2 regions of the Duganella sp. Root198D2 genome follow, and region 1 is predicted to be linked to the other one. Evidence: predicted binding sites of a transcription regulator. Region 1 holds the regulator's gene; the other holds the start of a gene.
What was found. Region 1 encodes NrdR, which represses ribonucleotide reductase genes. Its sites were predicted from a motif close to CACNANATNTNGTG; they were not measured.

Region 1 (7,296 bases):
GAGAGAATCCTTGACAGGTTGGCATCAGTTCGATGGAATTTACATTAATGTGTTGCGGCAATGTTGCAATCCAGAAAGCCGTGTCGGCGATATCTTCCGCGGTCAGCGGGGCGGTGCCCTCGTAGACTTTGGCCGCTGCCGCATCGTCTTTCAGGCGCACGTTGGAGAATTCGGTGCCGCCGCACAGGCCAGGCGCGATATTGGTAGCGCGCACACCGGTACCGATCAGGTCGGCACGCAGGTTAAGCGTGAACTGTTCCACGAAAGCCTTGGTGGCGCCGTAGACATTGCCGCCCGGGTAAGGATAGGCGCCGGCCACCGAGCCCAGGTTGATGATGGTGCCGCGGCCACGCTCGACCATGCCAGGGAGCAAGGCGCGGGTGATGGTGACCAAGCCGGTGCAGTTGGTGGCGATCATGGTTTCCCAGTCTTCCAGATCCGCTTCGTGGGCACCTTTGATGCCGAGGGCCAGGCCCGCATTATTAATAAGGACGTCGATTTCCTTCCAATCAGCGGGCAGGGAGGCCATTGCGGCATGGATCGCAGCCTTATCGGTCACGTCCAGCTTAACTGGCAATAAGTTCGGACCCAATTCGCTGGCCAGGGCTTCCAGGCGCTCGGCACGGCGGCCAGCGGCGATCACCTTGTGGCCGTTCTTGACGAAAACACGCGCCATCGCGGCGCCAAAACCAGCGGTTGAACCGGTAACTAACACGATCATGGTCGAACTCCCATTATTAACTTTGGGGATTCTAACGCCAAACCGGTAAACCAGCGAAATTCGGTGCCAGGTCTGTCATTCGGACAGCTAGCGCTAACGTCTGAGCTTTCTCAATACGGGAAAACGAGCAAATTCGCGAATTGCGCAAAGTCAAAGGTCGTGCGTCCATGTCCAAATGACAGACCTGGCACCGGATTTCGCCGGATTTCGGCGAAACCGGCACAACCGTTGCCGTTATTTGCCACTTAACATACAATCCTGACTCCATTACGGTCTCACGTAACTGGCGAAAAACTAGCTGGCGCTTGCGCTGCTGGTGAGAGGTGGGCAACCACCGGGGAACGTGAGATACATCAATCAGCCGTTCGCCTGGGCAGCCACGATGGAAACGTGCGTTTCGGCTGCCCTGTCATTTTTTGGCTCCCGATTCGATCCAATCTGCCTTAAAAACTGGAGTAATTTCATGTTCGCAAAAGATCACACCCTCGCCAACGTTGACGCGGAGCTGTTTGCCGCTATCCAGAACGAGAACAAGCGCCAGCACGACCACATCGAGCTGATCGCCTCCGAGAACTACACTTCGCCAGCCGTAATGGAAGCCCAGGGCTCCCAGCTCACCAACAAATATGCCGAAGGCTACCCAGGCAAGCGCTACTACGGTGGCTGCGAGTACGTGGACGTCGTCGAGCAACTGGCCATCGACCGCGTGAAGCAGCTGTTCGGCGCTGAAGCGGCCAACGTGCAGCCTAACTCTGGTTCCCAGGCTAACCAGGGCGTGTTCTTCGCTGTCCTGAAACCAGGCGACACCATCATGGGCATGTCGCTGGCAGAAGGCGGCCACCTGACCCACGGCATGGCGCTGAACATGTCCGGCAAATGGTTCAACGTTGTTTCCTACGGCCTGACCGCTGAAGAAGATATCGACTACGACGCAATGGAAGCCCTGGCGAAAGAACACAAGCCTAAGCTGATCATCGCCGGCGCTTCGGCCTTCTCCAAGAAGATCGACTTCGAGCGTTTCGCTAAAGTAGCCAAGGCCGTTGGCGCCTACTTCATGGTCGACATGGCTCACTACGCCGGCCTGATCGCCGCTGGCCTGTACCCGAACCCGGTGCCGCACGCTGACTTCGTGACTTCGACTACCCACAAGTCCCTGCGCGGCCCACGTGGCGGCATCATCCTGATGAAAGCCGAACACGAAAAGATCATCAACTCCGCGATCTTCCCTGGCATCCAGGGCGGTCCGCTAATGCACGTGATCGCTGGCAAGGCAGTGGCCTTCAAGGAAGCGCTGACCCCGGAATTCAAGGCTTACCAGCAGCAAGTGGTGAAGAACGCCGACGTGCTGGCCAAGACCCTGATCAAGCGCGGCCTGCGCATCGTGTCCGGCGGCACCGAATCGCACGTGTTCCTGGTCGACCTGCGCGCCAAGAACCTGACCGGCAAGGAAGCGGAAGCGATCCTTGGCCAAGCTCACATGACCTGCAACAAGAACGGCATCCCTAACGATCCACAGAAGCCATTCGTGACTTCCGGCATTCGTCTCGGTTCGCCAGCTTTCACCACCCGCGGTTTCAAGGAAGCGGAAGCGGAAGAAGTGGGCAACCTGATCGCCGACGTGCTGGATAACCCGCACGACGCAGCAACCATCGAGCGCGTGAAAGCCGCTGTGAAGGTGCTGGCTGATAAATTCCCTGTTTACGCCTAAGCACCCGGTTGGTACTATCGAGGCGCCGGATCGTAAGGTCCGGCGCTTTTTCATTACATAATAAGAGACGCCACATCCATGAAATGCCCGTTCTGCCAGCACGATGATATCCAAGTCCTCGACACCCGCGTGTCGGAGGAAGGGGACGCCATCAAGCGGCGCCGGCGCTGCGTGAATTGCGATAAGCGCTTCACCACATGGGAGCGGATCGAGTTGACTATGCCCTATGTGGTCAAGAAAAACGGCAGCCGCACCGAGTATTCGGCCGATAAGCTGCGCGCCAGCCTGATGCTGGCCTTGCGCAAACGCCCTGTTGCTGCCGAGTCCGTCGACAAGGCGGTTTCCTCCATCGAAGAAAAACTGCTCACCAGCGGCCAGCGCGAAGTCGATTCCGTCTTCGTTGGCGAGCTGGTGATGGCTGAGCTCAAGCGCCTCGATAAAGTGGCCTACATCCGCTTCGCTTCCGTCTACAAAAACTTCGAAGACCTGGCCGAATTCCAGGACGCGATCGAAGAAGTTGGCGACGGTCAAGAGCTCTCTACCAAGGCTTGATATTCCTCAAACCCGCGAGTCCTCTGCTGACTAATGTGATCAGCAGGGGAGGGCTGCGCCATGCGTCGTCCAGTTGCGGGTTTTACCATGGTGGAAGTGCTGGTTGCCTTGCTGTTGCTGGCCGTAGGGCTGGTCGGAGCGCTGGCAATGCAGGCTCACGCCATGCGCACTCGACAGGAATCGGCATTGCAGACCGAAGCCCTGCAGGCCGCCGCCACGCTTGCTGACCGCATGCGCGCTAACGCCGCGCAGTCCTCTGCCTACCTGGGGTTTGAATTTGATGCGGCGCTTGCCGGAGCGTCTGATGCTTTGCCCGCCTGTGCGGATGCTCCATGTGATTCAGGCGCCGTCGTACGCTCTGACCTGAACGAGTTCCGCCGGCATCTGATGGCTGCGTTGCCGCTTGCCCGTGCGGTGATTTGCCGCGACTCGGCTGCCGCGCGTGGCGGGCAGTTTCAGTGGCCATGCTCGGGTGCCGCTGATGCTCCGGTCGTTATCAAGATAGGTTGGCGCAGCCGGCGGCCAGATGGCGCCAGCACCAGCTTTGCGAGTGCGCCTGGCATCGCCTTGCCTATCGCTCTCGCCGGGCTGCCGCCGGTGCCGCCGCCAAGCGCGGGAGGCTCGCAGTGAGGGCGCACGACCATGGACTGGCGATGACCGAAGTCCTCATCGCCATGGCGCTTAGCTTGCTGGTTGCGCTGGCGGCAGCTTCCCTGCTGCACGCTTCCAATGGAGACTTTCTTCACAACGGCGCCAATTCGCGGATCGACGACAGTGGCCGCTTCGCCCTGGCCATCATTAGCCAGTCGCTGCGCCAGGCCGGCTATCCCGGCGAACCGGGCGCTGGGGCGGGCGCCGCGCCTGGTTCGCCCCTGGCTATCGAAGGCCGCGATGCTGCAAGCGTCGCAAGCAATGCGGATGGCCTGGGCGCTGCGCTGCCGGCGATCAACGGCAGCGATGTACTTGCCATCCGCTACGCTCCCACGGCGATCGCGGGCGCATCGGGCGGCGGTGCCATGCTCAATTGCGCCGGTTTTCCGGCCGATGCCGGCGAATGGGCATGGAGCATTTTCTACATTGCCCAAGCGAGCGACGGTATTGCCGAACTACGTTGCAAATACAAAGGCGAGAATGGATGGGGCTCGGATGCCGTGGTGCGCGGCGTGGACGCGTTCCACGTCCTGTATGGCGTTGATACCGACAACCCGCGCGACCACATCCCCAACCTTTACCTGACTGCCAGCGCGATGAACGCACGTGATGCATCGCTTTGGCGCCGTGTCGCCAGCGTTCGCATTGCCTTGCTGCTGCACGGCGAGCGCGGTTCACGAAGCGGTAACCTGCTAAGCAGCTACGAATTGTTCCCAGGCGCCGATCCAGGCGCACACATCGACGAAGCCAGCTTGCCCGAGCCAATGCGCCATCTGGCGCGCCGACTGTTCACGGCGTCCGTCGCCCTGCGCAATCCGTAATGGAGGTTGCCATGCATCCCTACCAGCGCGGCGTCACTCTTCCCGTAACAATGTTGTTGCTGCTCGCCGCGTTGACCATCGGCGCATCGGCAGCCCAAATGGCGATGCTGGGCGAAAAGGCCGCCCGCGCTGAACGAGACCGCCTGATCGCCTTTCAGTCTGCGGAGGATGCGCTGATGGATGCGGAACGCGATATCAACGCTGGCCTAAGCCAGCCACTCGAGTCGGCACCTGACGCACGGGGCGCACCCGCGTGGCAAAGCGTAGACCTGGCAGGCAATGGCGGCACCGAATACGGTGCGTTAACCGGCGCCTCGATGGAAACCGGGCAGGGTGCGCTGCCTTTCCGCCGCCCGCGCTATCTCGTGGAGCGCATTGCCTTTACCCCGGCCGGTGCCCCGCCAGCCCACTACTACCGGGTGACGGTGATCGGCTTCGGCACGCGACCCGGCGCCGAGGCTGTGCTGCAGGCCAGTTACGCGCCACCAGCGCCGGTGCACCGTCACAGCTGGCGCGAAATCATGGATTGGCAGGCGCTGCACGATGCCGCGTCGCGCGAGGACGGCCAATGAACACGCGCACCTCCGCTGGCGGCAGCCTTCTCGGCATGCTGACCACCCTCGTCATCATCGGCATTCTCTCCGCAGTGGCAATACCAGTCTGGAGCGAAGCCGTCATCCGCATGCGCCGCAGTGAAGCGCAAGCCGCACTTCAGGAGCTGATGCAGCAGGAAGAGCGGCACTTCACCCGCTTCAACAGCTACGCCGCTTTTTCCATGAATGCCGATAGCGAATACCGCTGGTGGTCGGGCCGTACCGCGAGTTCCAGTGCCTACGAGCTGGAAGGGAAGGCCTGCGACGGCCAGCAAATCCGCGACTGCATCCAGCTGGTTGCCACGCCCGGCACATCCAATGTCGACAACCGCTTCAGGGATCCGCAATGCGAACGCCTTATCCTCACCAGCAGCGGGCTGCATCTCGCCACCGGCCCCTCCCGCAGCTGCTGGCGCTGAAGCGCGAGGCGTATGAGACGGCGGGGGCGCGGCCGGGCTTCACGCTGATGGAGCTGATGATCGTCCTTGCCATCCTCTCAATCCTGTTCGCTTCCGCCTTGCCGGACCTGAGCAATATGCTGGCCGGACGCCAGCTGCGCGCCGCCTCCGCCGACCTGCTGGCAGCGATCAACGACACCCGCGCCCAGGCCATCGCCCGCCGCCGCGTCGTTACCCTTCTGGCAAAAAACGGAAGTTGGCAGCAAGGTTGGCTGATTGTCATCGACGCCAATGCCAACCGCAGCGCCGACGAAGGCGAGGCTATCCTGTTCCGCCACGTGGCCGCTTCCGAGCGCCTGCAAGTGAGGGCCAGGTTCACCGACAACACGGCCCCGGCCTATATTTCATATAATGCAGCAGGAAGAAGCTGCCGCGCCGCCCACCCGAATGCCGCCAACTTTGGCACCATTACCCTTGAACTGGCAGGCACGCAGCGCAACATAAAGATCAATATGCAGGGCAGGGCGCGTTTATGCGATCCAGTCCTGGAACCGGCAACCTGCGCAAGCATATGAATATCAACAGCGACCTCGAAGGCATGCGGCTCGCCCTGCAATGGGCGGAAAAAGGACTATTCACCACATCCCCGAATCCGCGCATCGGCTGCGTGATCGTGCGCGACGGCTTGGTGATCGGCGAAGGCGTGACGCAAGCCGCCGGCCAGGATCATGCCGAAGTCCAGGCCCTGAAGGACGCCAAGCGCCGTGGCCACAACGTGCGCGGCGCTACCGCCTATGTCACGCTGGAGCCGTGCAGCCACCACGGCCGCACGCCGCCCTGCGCCGATGCGCTGGTGCGGGAAGGCCTGGGGCGCGTCGTCGCAGCAATGGAAGATCCCAATCCGCTGGTTGCGGGTAATGGCATGGCACGCCTTTCCTCCGCCGGGATCGAGGTCGCCAGTGGCCTGCTGGCCGACCAGGCCTATGAAATGAATATCGGCTTCTTCCACCGCATGCGCCATGGCCTGCCGTGGGTGCGAATGAAGACCGCTGCCAGCCTGGATGGCATGACGGCCTTGCATAATGGCCAAAGCCAGTGGATCACCGGTGCTGAAGCGCGCGCCGACGGCCATGCCTGGCGCGCGCGTGCCTGCGCCATCCTGACCGGCATCGGCACCGTTAAAGCCGACGACCCGCAATTGAATGTGCGCGCCGTCGAAACGCCGCGCCAGCCGCGCCGCATCGTGGTCGACAGCAAACTGGAAATCAGCCCGCAAGCGCGCGTGCTGGAAGGTGGCGGGACCTGGATCGTTGCCGCCGCCCACCATCCGGAAAAGGAAGCAATCCTGCGCGACAAGGGCGCCGAGATCATCGTCCTGCCGAATGCGCATGGCAAAGTCGATTTGCCGGAGCTGATGCGCGAACTGGGCCGCCGCCAGATCAACGAGTTGCACGTCGAAGCGGGCGGCAAGCTGAATGGCTCCATGATCCGCGAAGGCTGCGTGGACGAGTTGCTGGTCTACCTGGCGCCAACCCTGCTGGGCGACGCGCAAGGCATGTTCGCCCTGCCGGCGCTGACGGAGCTCAGCGGCAAGCACAGCCTGAAATTCCACGAGGTCAAGCAAGTCGGTGCCGATTTGCGTATCCTTGCCCGATTCAACCCTCATTAAAGATCACTATGTTTACTGGAATCGTAGCCGCTGTCGGCAAAATCAAAACCGTAACCCCGCTGGAAGGCGGCGCTGATGCAGGCGTGCGCCTGGACGTGGACGCGGGCGGCTTGCCGATGGACGACGTCGGCCTGGGCGACTCGATCGCCCTGAACGGCGCCTGCATGACGGTGGTCGAGAAAA
Region 2 (7,296 bases), on a different contig from region 1:
GGTACGCTATGCCAGCGGCACGCCGGCCAGTATCCGCGTCTTCATCGTGCAGGTGGCCGGCCGGCCGCTGGAATTGCACGTGCAGGACGATGGCCCCGGTATTTCGCCGCAGGTGCGGGCCCACCTGTTCGAGCCGTTTTATACAACATCGAGCAAAGGCACGGGCCTGGGCCTGTATCTGGCGCGCGAATTGTGCTTGAATAACGAAGCCATGCTGGATTACGAGCACCGTTTCGAAGCCAGCGTGACAGAGGGCGGCGCGCGCAAGTCGAGCGGCCGCTTTGTAATTACATTTGCGAAAAACACATGACTTCTCCACGTGTCCTGGTCGTTGACGATGAAGCCGACCTGCGCGAATTGCTGGAAATTACCCTGCTGAGGATGGGGCTGGACGTGGACAGCACCGAAACCCTTCAGCAAGCGCGCCAGCTCTTTGCCGAAAAAGATTTTCAACTGGTGCTGACCGACATGCGCCTGCCGGACGGCCTTGGGCTGGACCTGGTGCGCGAGGTGTCGGCCAGCGGCAAGAACATCCCGATTGCGGTGGTCACGGCCTTCGGCAGCGCTGAAAATGCCGTGGTGGCGCTGAAGGCGGGTGCTTTCGACTATGTCAGCAAGCCGGTGCAGCTGGAGCAGTTGCGCATCCTGGTGCAGTCGGCCTTGAAGGTCAGCGACAGCGCCCCTGCGGCGGCCCCGGCGCGCGGCCAGCCGCAAAGCCGGCTGCGCGGCGGTTCCGCTGCGATCCAGGCCCTGCGCGCCCAGATTGCCCGGCTGGCGCGTTCCATGGCGCCGATTGCCATCAATGGCGAATCGGGCAGCGGCAAGGAACTGGCGGCGCGCGAAATCCACGCCCAGAGCTCGCGCGCGGACAAGCCCTTTATAGCCGTCAACTGCGGCGCCATACCGGAAGCGCTGATGGAGGCGGAGTTCTTCGGCTACCGCAAGGGCGCTTTTACCGGCGCGGCCGACGAGCGCGATGGCTTCTTCCAGGCTGCCAATGGCGGCACCCTGATGCTGGACGAGGTGGCCGACCTGCCGCTGGCCATGCAGGTCAAGCTGCTGCGCGCGATCCAGGAGCGGCGGGTGCGCAAGATCGGCGCCACGGCCGAAGAGCCGGTCGACGTGCGGATCATCTCCGCCACCCACAAGAACCTGGAAAAGCTGGTGGAGCAAGGCCTGTTCCGGCAGGATTTGTTCTACCGCCTGAACGTGATCGAGCTGCGCCTGGCGCCGCTGCGCGAACGGCTCGATGACCTGGATGAGCTGGTGGAAGCGATCCTGGCGCGGCTTGGCAGCTTTGAGCACAAGGTGGTGCTGGCGCCTGGCGTGCTGGATGTATTGAAGGGCTATTCTTTCCCGGGCAATGTGCGGGAGCTGGAAAATATCCTGGAGCGCGCGCTGGCGTTCTCCAACGATGGCGTGATCTCGGCGGAAGACCTGGCGCTGAAGGGCGGCAGCCTGGCCCCGGCCGCGCCAACCGCCTCACTGGCCGCCGCGCCAGCGGCTGCGCCGGCCGCTCCCGCCGGCCCGGCAGCGGGCCAGCCGGCCAGCCCGCTGCCCAGCACGCCAGCGGCGGCAAGCGTGGCGGCCGAAGCCCCGCTAACGGAGGCGCCTGCCGGTGAGCCGGCCATGCCGCCGTTGCCGGTGTTCGACGTCCTGCCCAGCAACCTGCCGGCCTACCTGGAGGCAGTCGAGCGCGACATCCTTACCCGCGCCCTGGCCCAGACCAATTACAACCGCACCCAGGCCGCCCAGCTGCTGGGCATCAGCTTCCGCCAGCTGCGCTACCAGATGCAGAAGCTGAACATCCAGGATCCGAGCTAGCCAATCGGGCGGCGGGGCAGCCGCCGCCCGATTGGTCTATAATCCCGGTCCGCCGCTAAAAACCCCATCTTTGCTGTAGCGTTTTCGCCAACGCACAACTCTGTGCTGCGTTGCAACATTGCTTATTAAATCAGCAGCGAAAAAGCAGTGTTAGTGCTTGCTCACCGTCGATCGCCTGTAGCGATGGGGGATATCAAAAGTCAATAAGAAATCGTGGTCTAAACGAAAAAATTTCACCTTGTACGATCCGGATCCCGTCACTACAATTAGTGGACAGAATTCGATGGTTCACTAGATATAGTGGTCATAAACAAATACTGAATACGCGGAGCATAAATGCAATCTAATCAAGATATTTCCACCACGCAGGCGCCTCACGTGCCTGTTTCCGCTGGCGAAACTGCCGGCGGCGTCGCTGTTTCCGCTAGCCAACTGGCCGACTACCGCATCATCCGCCGCAACGGCGCCGTGGTAGCTTTCGAGCCATCCAAGATTGCCGTGGCAATGACCAAGGCTTTCCTGGCAGTGAACGGCGGCCAGGGTGCGGCTTCCGCCCGCATCCGCGAACTGGTGGAAGAATTGACCCAGAAAGTGGTGACCGCGCTGATGCGCCACCAGCCAACCGGCGGCACCTTCCATATCGAAGACGTGCAAGACCAGGTTGAACTGGCCCTGATGCGCTCCGGCGAACACGATGTGGCGCGTTCCTACGTGCTGTACCGCGCCAAGCACATGGAAGAACGCCGCCTGAAGAAAGAAGCTGCCGGCGCCGCCGCCGCCGCTGAACCGCAGATCAACGTCACCGAGAACGGCGTTGCCCGTCCGCTGGTGATGCAGGAAGTGCGCGACCTGATCGGCGCCGCCTGCAAGGGCCTGGAAAAGCACGTCGATGCCGACGCCATCCTGGCCGAAACCGTGAAAAACCTGTACGACGGCGTGCCGGTCGAAGAACTGCACAAGTCCGCCATCCTGGCTGCCCGCGCGCTGATGGAAAAGGACCCTGCGTACTCCCAGGTGACCGCCCGCATCCTGCTGCACACCATCCGTAAGGAAGTGTTCGGCAAGGAAGTGCCGCAAGCCGGCGCCGCCGCTGCCTACATCGAGTACTTCCCGCAGTACATCGCCAAAGGCATTGCCGCTGAACTGCTGAACGAAGAACTGGGCAAGTTCGACCTGGCCAAGCTGGCCAAGGCCCTGGTGGCCGACCGCGACCTGCAGTTCGGCTATATCGGCCTGCAAACCCTGTACGACCGCTACTTCCTGCACGTGCGCGATGTGCGCATCGAAATGCCGCAGGCCTTCTACATGCGCGTCGCCATGGGCCTGGCCCTGAACGAAAGCGACCGCGAAGCGCGCGCCATCGAGTTCTACAACCTGCTGTCGACCTTCGACTTCATGTCGTCGACCCCGACCCTGTTCAACTCCGGCACCCAGCGTTCGCAGCTGTCCTCCTGCTACCTGACCACCGTGTCCGACGACCTGGAAGGCATCTACGACGCCATCAAGGAAAACGCACTGCTGGCCAAATTTGCCGGCGGCCTGGGCAACGACTGGACCCCGGTGCGCGCACTGGGCGCCCACATCAAGGGCACCAACGGCAAATCGCAAGGCGTGGTGCCGTTCCTGAAAGTGGTGAACGACACCGCGGTGGCAGTGAACCAGGGCGGCAAGCGCAAAGGTGCAGTCTGCGCCTACCTGGAAACCTGGCACATGGACATCGAGGAATTCCTCGACCTGCGCAAGAACACCGGCGACGACCGCCGCCGCACCCACGACATGAATACCGCGAACTGGATTCCGGACCTGTTCATGAAGCGCGTGATGGAAAAATCGCACTGGACCCTGTTCTCGCCGTCCGAAACGCCTGACCTGCACGACAAAGTCGGCAAGGCCTTCGAAGAAGCCTACGTCGGCTACGAAGCCAAAGCCGCTGCCGGCGAAATCCGCGTGTTCAAGAAGATCGAAGCGCTGGACCTGTGGCGCAAGATGCTGTCGATGCTGTTCGAAACCGGCCACCCATGGATCACCTTCAAGGATCCGTGCAACATCCGTTCGCCGCAGCAGCACGTGGGCGTGGTCCACAGCTCGAACCTGTGCACCGAGATCACCCTGAACACCAACGAAGACGAAATCGCCGTCTGCAACCTGGGTTCCGTGAACATGCCTGCCCACATGAAAGAGGGCAAGATCGATCACGTCAAGCTGCAGAAGACCATCCGCACCGCAATGCGCATGCTGGACAACGTCATCGACATCAACTACTACGCAGTGGAGAAAGCACGTAACGCCAACATGCGCCACCGTCCGGTCGGCATGGGCGTGATGGGCTTCCAGGACTGCCTGCACATGATGCGCGTACCGTACGCCTCGATGGAAGCGGTGCAGTTCGCCGACACCTCGATGGAAGCCGTCTGCTACTACGCCTACCTGGCGTCGACCGAACTGGCCGAAGAGCGCGGCAAGTACGAGTCGTACGAGGGTTCCCTGTGGTCGCGCGGCATCCTGCCGCAAGACTCCGTGCGCCTGCTGGCGGAACAGCGCGGCGGCTACCTGGAGCAGGACCTGTCGTCCGCGATGGACTGGACCCCGGTACGTGAACGCATCGCCAAGTTCGGCATGCGTAACTCGAACTGCGTAGCGATCGCCCCGACCGCCACCATTTCGAACATCATCGGCGTGTCGGCTTGCATCGAACCGACCTTCCAGAACCTGTACGTGAAGTCCAACCTGTCCGGCGAATTCACCGAGATCAACGCCTACCTGGTGCGCGACCTGAAAGCGCGCGACCTGTGGGACGAGGTGATGATCGCCGACCTGAAGTACTTCGACGGCTCGCTGAGCAAGATCGACCGCGCACCGCAAGACCTGCGCGATATCTACGCCACCGCGTTCGAAGTGTCGCCAAGCTGGCTGGTGGAAGCCGCATCGCGCCGCCAGAAGTGGATCGACCAGGCCCAGTCGCTGAACATCTACATGGCAGGCGCATCCGGCAAGACCCTGGACGAAACCTACAAGCTGGCATGGCTGCGCGGCCTGAAGACCACCTACTACCTGCGCACCATCGCTGCATCGCACATGGAGAAGTCGACTTCCCGTACCGGCGCCCTGAACGCCGTGTCCGCGAACGTGCCGGACGCCCCGGCGGCAGTAGCTGCCGAGCCAGATGGCGCCGCCTGCTACCTGCGTCCTGGTGACGACGGTTTCGAGGAATGCGAAGCCTGCCAGTAATACAATAGATACATCGTTAAAACCGGCAAAGCAGTGTCAGACCCGCAGGGTCTGACACTTGCTGAGCAAAGTTCGCGGCTTGAAAAGTATCGCCGGCCGTTGAGCAGACGGTGTCTGACCCTGCGGGTCAGACACCGGTTTACCGGTTTAAAAAAGTAAATCAAAGAGGAAAAAACAAATGCTATCCTGGGACGATGAAGCCGCGGCCGCCCCGCGCCAAACCCCACCACAGGGCGCCACAGCCGAAGCCAGCGCCGACCAAGTCGCACTGCGCGTGAACGCCGACGACAAGCGCGTCATCAACGGCCAGACTGACGTCAACCAGCTGGTCCCATTCAAATACAAATGGGCCTGGGACAAGTACCTGGCCGGCTGCGCCAACCACTGGATGCCGCAGGAAGTGAACATGCAGCGCGACATCGAGCTGTGGAAGAACCCGAACGGCCTGTCCGAAGACGAGCGCCGCCTGGTCAAGCGCAACCTGGGCTTCTTCGTTACCGCCGACTCGCTGGCCGCCAACAACATCGTGCTGGGCACCTACCGCCATATCACCGCTCCCGAGTGCCGCCAGTACCTGCTGCGCCAGGCGTTTGAAGAAGCGATCCACACCCACGCCTACCAGTACATCGTCGAGTCCCTCGGCCTGGACGAGCAGGAGATCTTCAACGCCTATAACGAAGTAGCGTCGATCCGCGACAAGGATCAGTTCCTGATCCCGTTCATCAACGTGCTGACCGAACCGACCTTCAAGACCGGCACCCTGGAGACCGACCAGCAACTGCTGAAGTCCCTGATCGTGTTTGCCTGCCTGATGGAAGGCCTGTTCTTCTACGTCGGCTTCACCCAGATCCTGGCGCTGGGCCGCCAGAACAAGATGATGGGCGCCGCCGAACAGTACCAGTACATCCTGCGCGACGAATCGATGCACTGCAACTTCGGTATCGACCTGATCAACACCATCAAGCTGGAAAACCCGCAACTGTGGACCCCGGCCTTCAAGGAAGAGATCAAAGCCCTGTTCCTGGAAGCTGTCGAACTGGAATACCGCTACGCCGAAGACACCATGCCACGTGGCGTGCTGGGCCTGAACGCAGCCATGTTCAAAGGCTACCTGCGCTTTATCGCTAACCGCCGTGCGACCCAGATCGGCCTGGAAACCCTGTTCGACCAGGACGAGAATCCATTCCCATGGATGTCGGAAATGATCGACCTGAAGAAGGAACGTAACTTCTTCGAAACCCGCGTGACCGAGTACCAGACCGGTGGCGCGCTGAGCTGGGATTAATCTCGCATCGTCGTCCGATGCCATTCGTCATGTGATGAATCCAAAAGGCCTCTTGGTGAGAATCAAGGGGCTTTTTTTACGATCACGTACGCATTGTTTCTGCCAACTGCCAGCGCGTTTCACCTGGCAGGAGCAGCCAGACGTGCTTCCAGGCGTTGCGCGTACAACCCGCTAACTGGTTCACTAATTGTGCAGGCGATACTTCTGCGCCGTTGTGATGAATGTGATCGCCATCAACAGTGGCGTGAAAAATCTTGCGCCGTATCGCGATGCGGATCCTCGTGCCGGACGGCAGGAAAAGTGATTTCCATTGATAGCCTCCTTTCAGCACATCACCATCGTTGGTCAGTGCAGTATTTTGCTTTGCAATCCAGTCGGAGATAGCGCGGCCAGCGACGTCGGCAAGTTCCTCGGTCACGCGCCGGCCGTCGAGGAATTCGCTAAGATCGTTGAAGGTTTGAAACGGTACCGGTATGTCGATCAACTCTCTCGTTTTCGGCTCCTTGGCAACACTACGCTTAAACCTGCTCGATTCGTCACGAAGTGGCTAAAAGTTGCTTATTGCCGCCTCGATTGCGCTCATTTGATGCTCGTTTTTTCACGAAACTGCTCATTTTTGCTTAACGTTGCTCAGGCCATGGCGTGAATCTTGCTGGGCCAATACGAGCGGAATTAAGCAAAATCGAGGCAAAAAGTGCAGTGAACGAGCAGAAATGTGCAGCAAATAAGGCACAATTAGCAGCCATATGAAACTTCGAGCAGGATTGAGCAGCTTTAAGCACGGCGCCCAGAAAAGGACTGGGTGTACACAGGAGATCGGACAGCGCCATCGGGAGCAAAGTTCCTGATCAACGTCAATGAATTCGAATACGTAGGGCTGAGCGTGCGGCAAGCAGGATATCCCCGTTCCGATCCACTGCGATGGAGCGAATCCATGTTGAGCACTGCTCCGTTGGAAG

Region 2: ASE26_RS24760 (ribonucleoside-diphosphate reductase subunit alpha) is a predicted target of NrdR. The motif match lies at 2,114-2,127, and genes of this name have one in related genera.

What each region holds. Positions count from the first base shown of each region.
Region 1 is NZ_LMIC01000006.1:31,223-38,518, reverse strand. Features, by position in the region: gene ASE26_RS08340 (SDR family NAD(P)-dependent oxidoreductase) at 1-721, opposite strand, end outside; ZMP/ZTP riboswitch at 991-1,103, shown strand; gene glyA (serine hydroxymethyltransferase) at 1,185-2,429, shown strand; gene nrdR (transcriptional regulator NrdR) at 2,508-2,981, shown strand; gene pilV (type IV pilus modification protein PilV) at 3,042-3,611, shown strand; gene ASE26_RS08320 (PilW family protein) at 3,635-4,453, shown strand; gene ASE26_RS08315 (PilX N-terminal domain-containing pilus assembly protein) at 4,465-5,025, shown strand; gene ASE26_RS08310 (type IV pilin protein) at 5,022-5,465, shown strand; gene ASE26_RS08305 (GspH/FimT family pseudopilin) at 5,393-6,019, shown strand; gene ribD (bifunctional diaminohydroxyphosphoribosylaminopyrimidine deaminase/5-amino-6-(5-phosphoribosylamino)uracil reductase RibD) at 6,016-7,113, shown strand; gene ASE26_RS08295 (riboflavin synthase) at 7,122-7,296, shown strand, end outside.
Region 2 is NZ_LMIC01000048.1:218,342-225,637, reverse strand. Features, by position in the region: gene ASE26_RS24770 (PAS domain-containing sensor histidine kinase) at 1-310, shown strand, start outside; gene ASE26_RS24765 (sigma-54 dependent transcriptional regulator) at 307-1,824, shown strand; gene ASE26_RS24760 (ribonucleoside-diphosphate reductase subunit alpha) at 2,161-5,052, shown strand; gene ASE26_RS24755 (ribonucleotide-diphosphate reductase subunit beta) at 5,231-6,337, shown strand; gene ASE26_RS24750 (hypothetical protein) at 6,420-6,821, opposite strand; gene ASE26_RS24745 (hypothetical protein) at 7,192-7,296, opposite strand, start outside.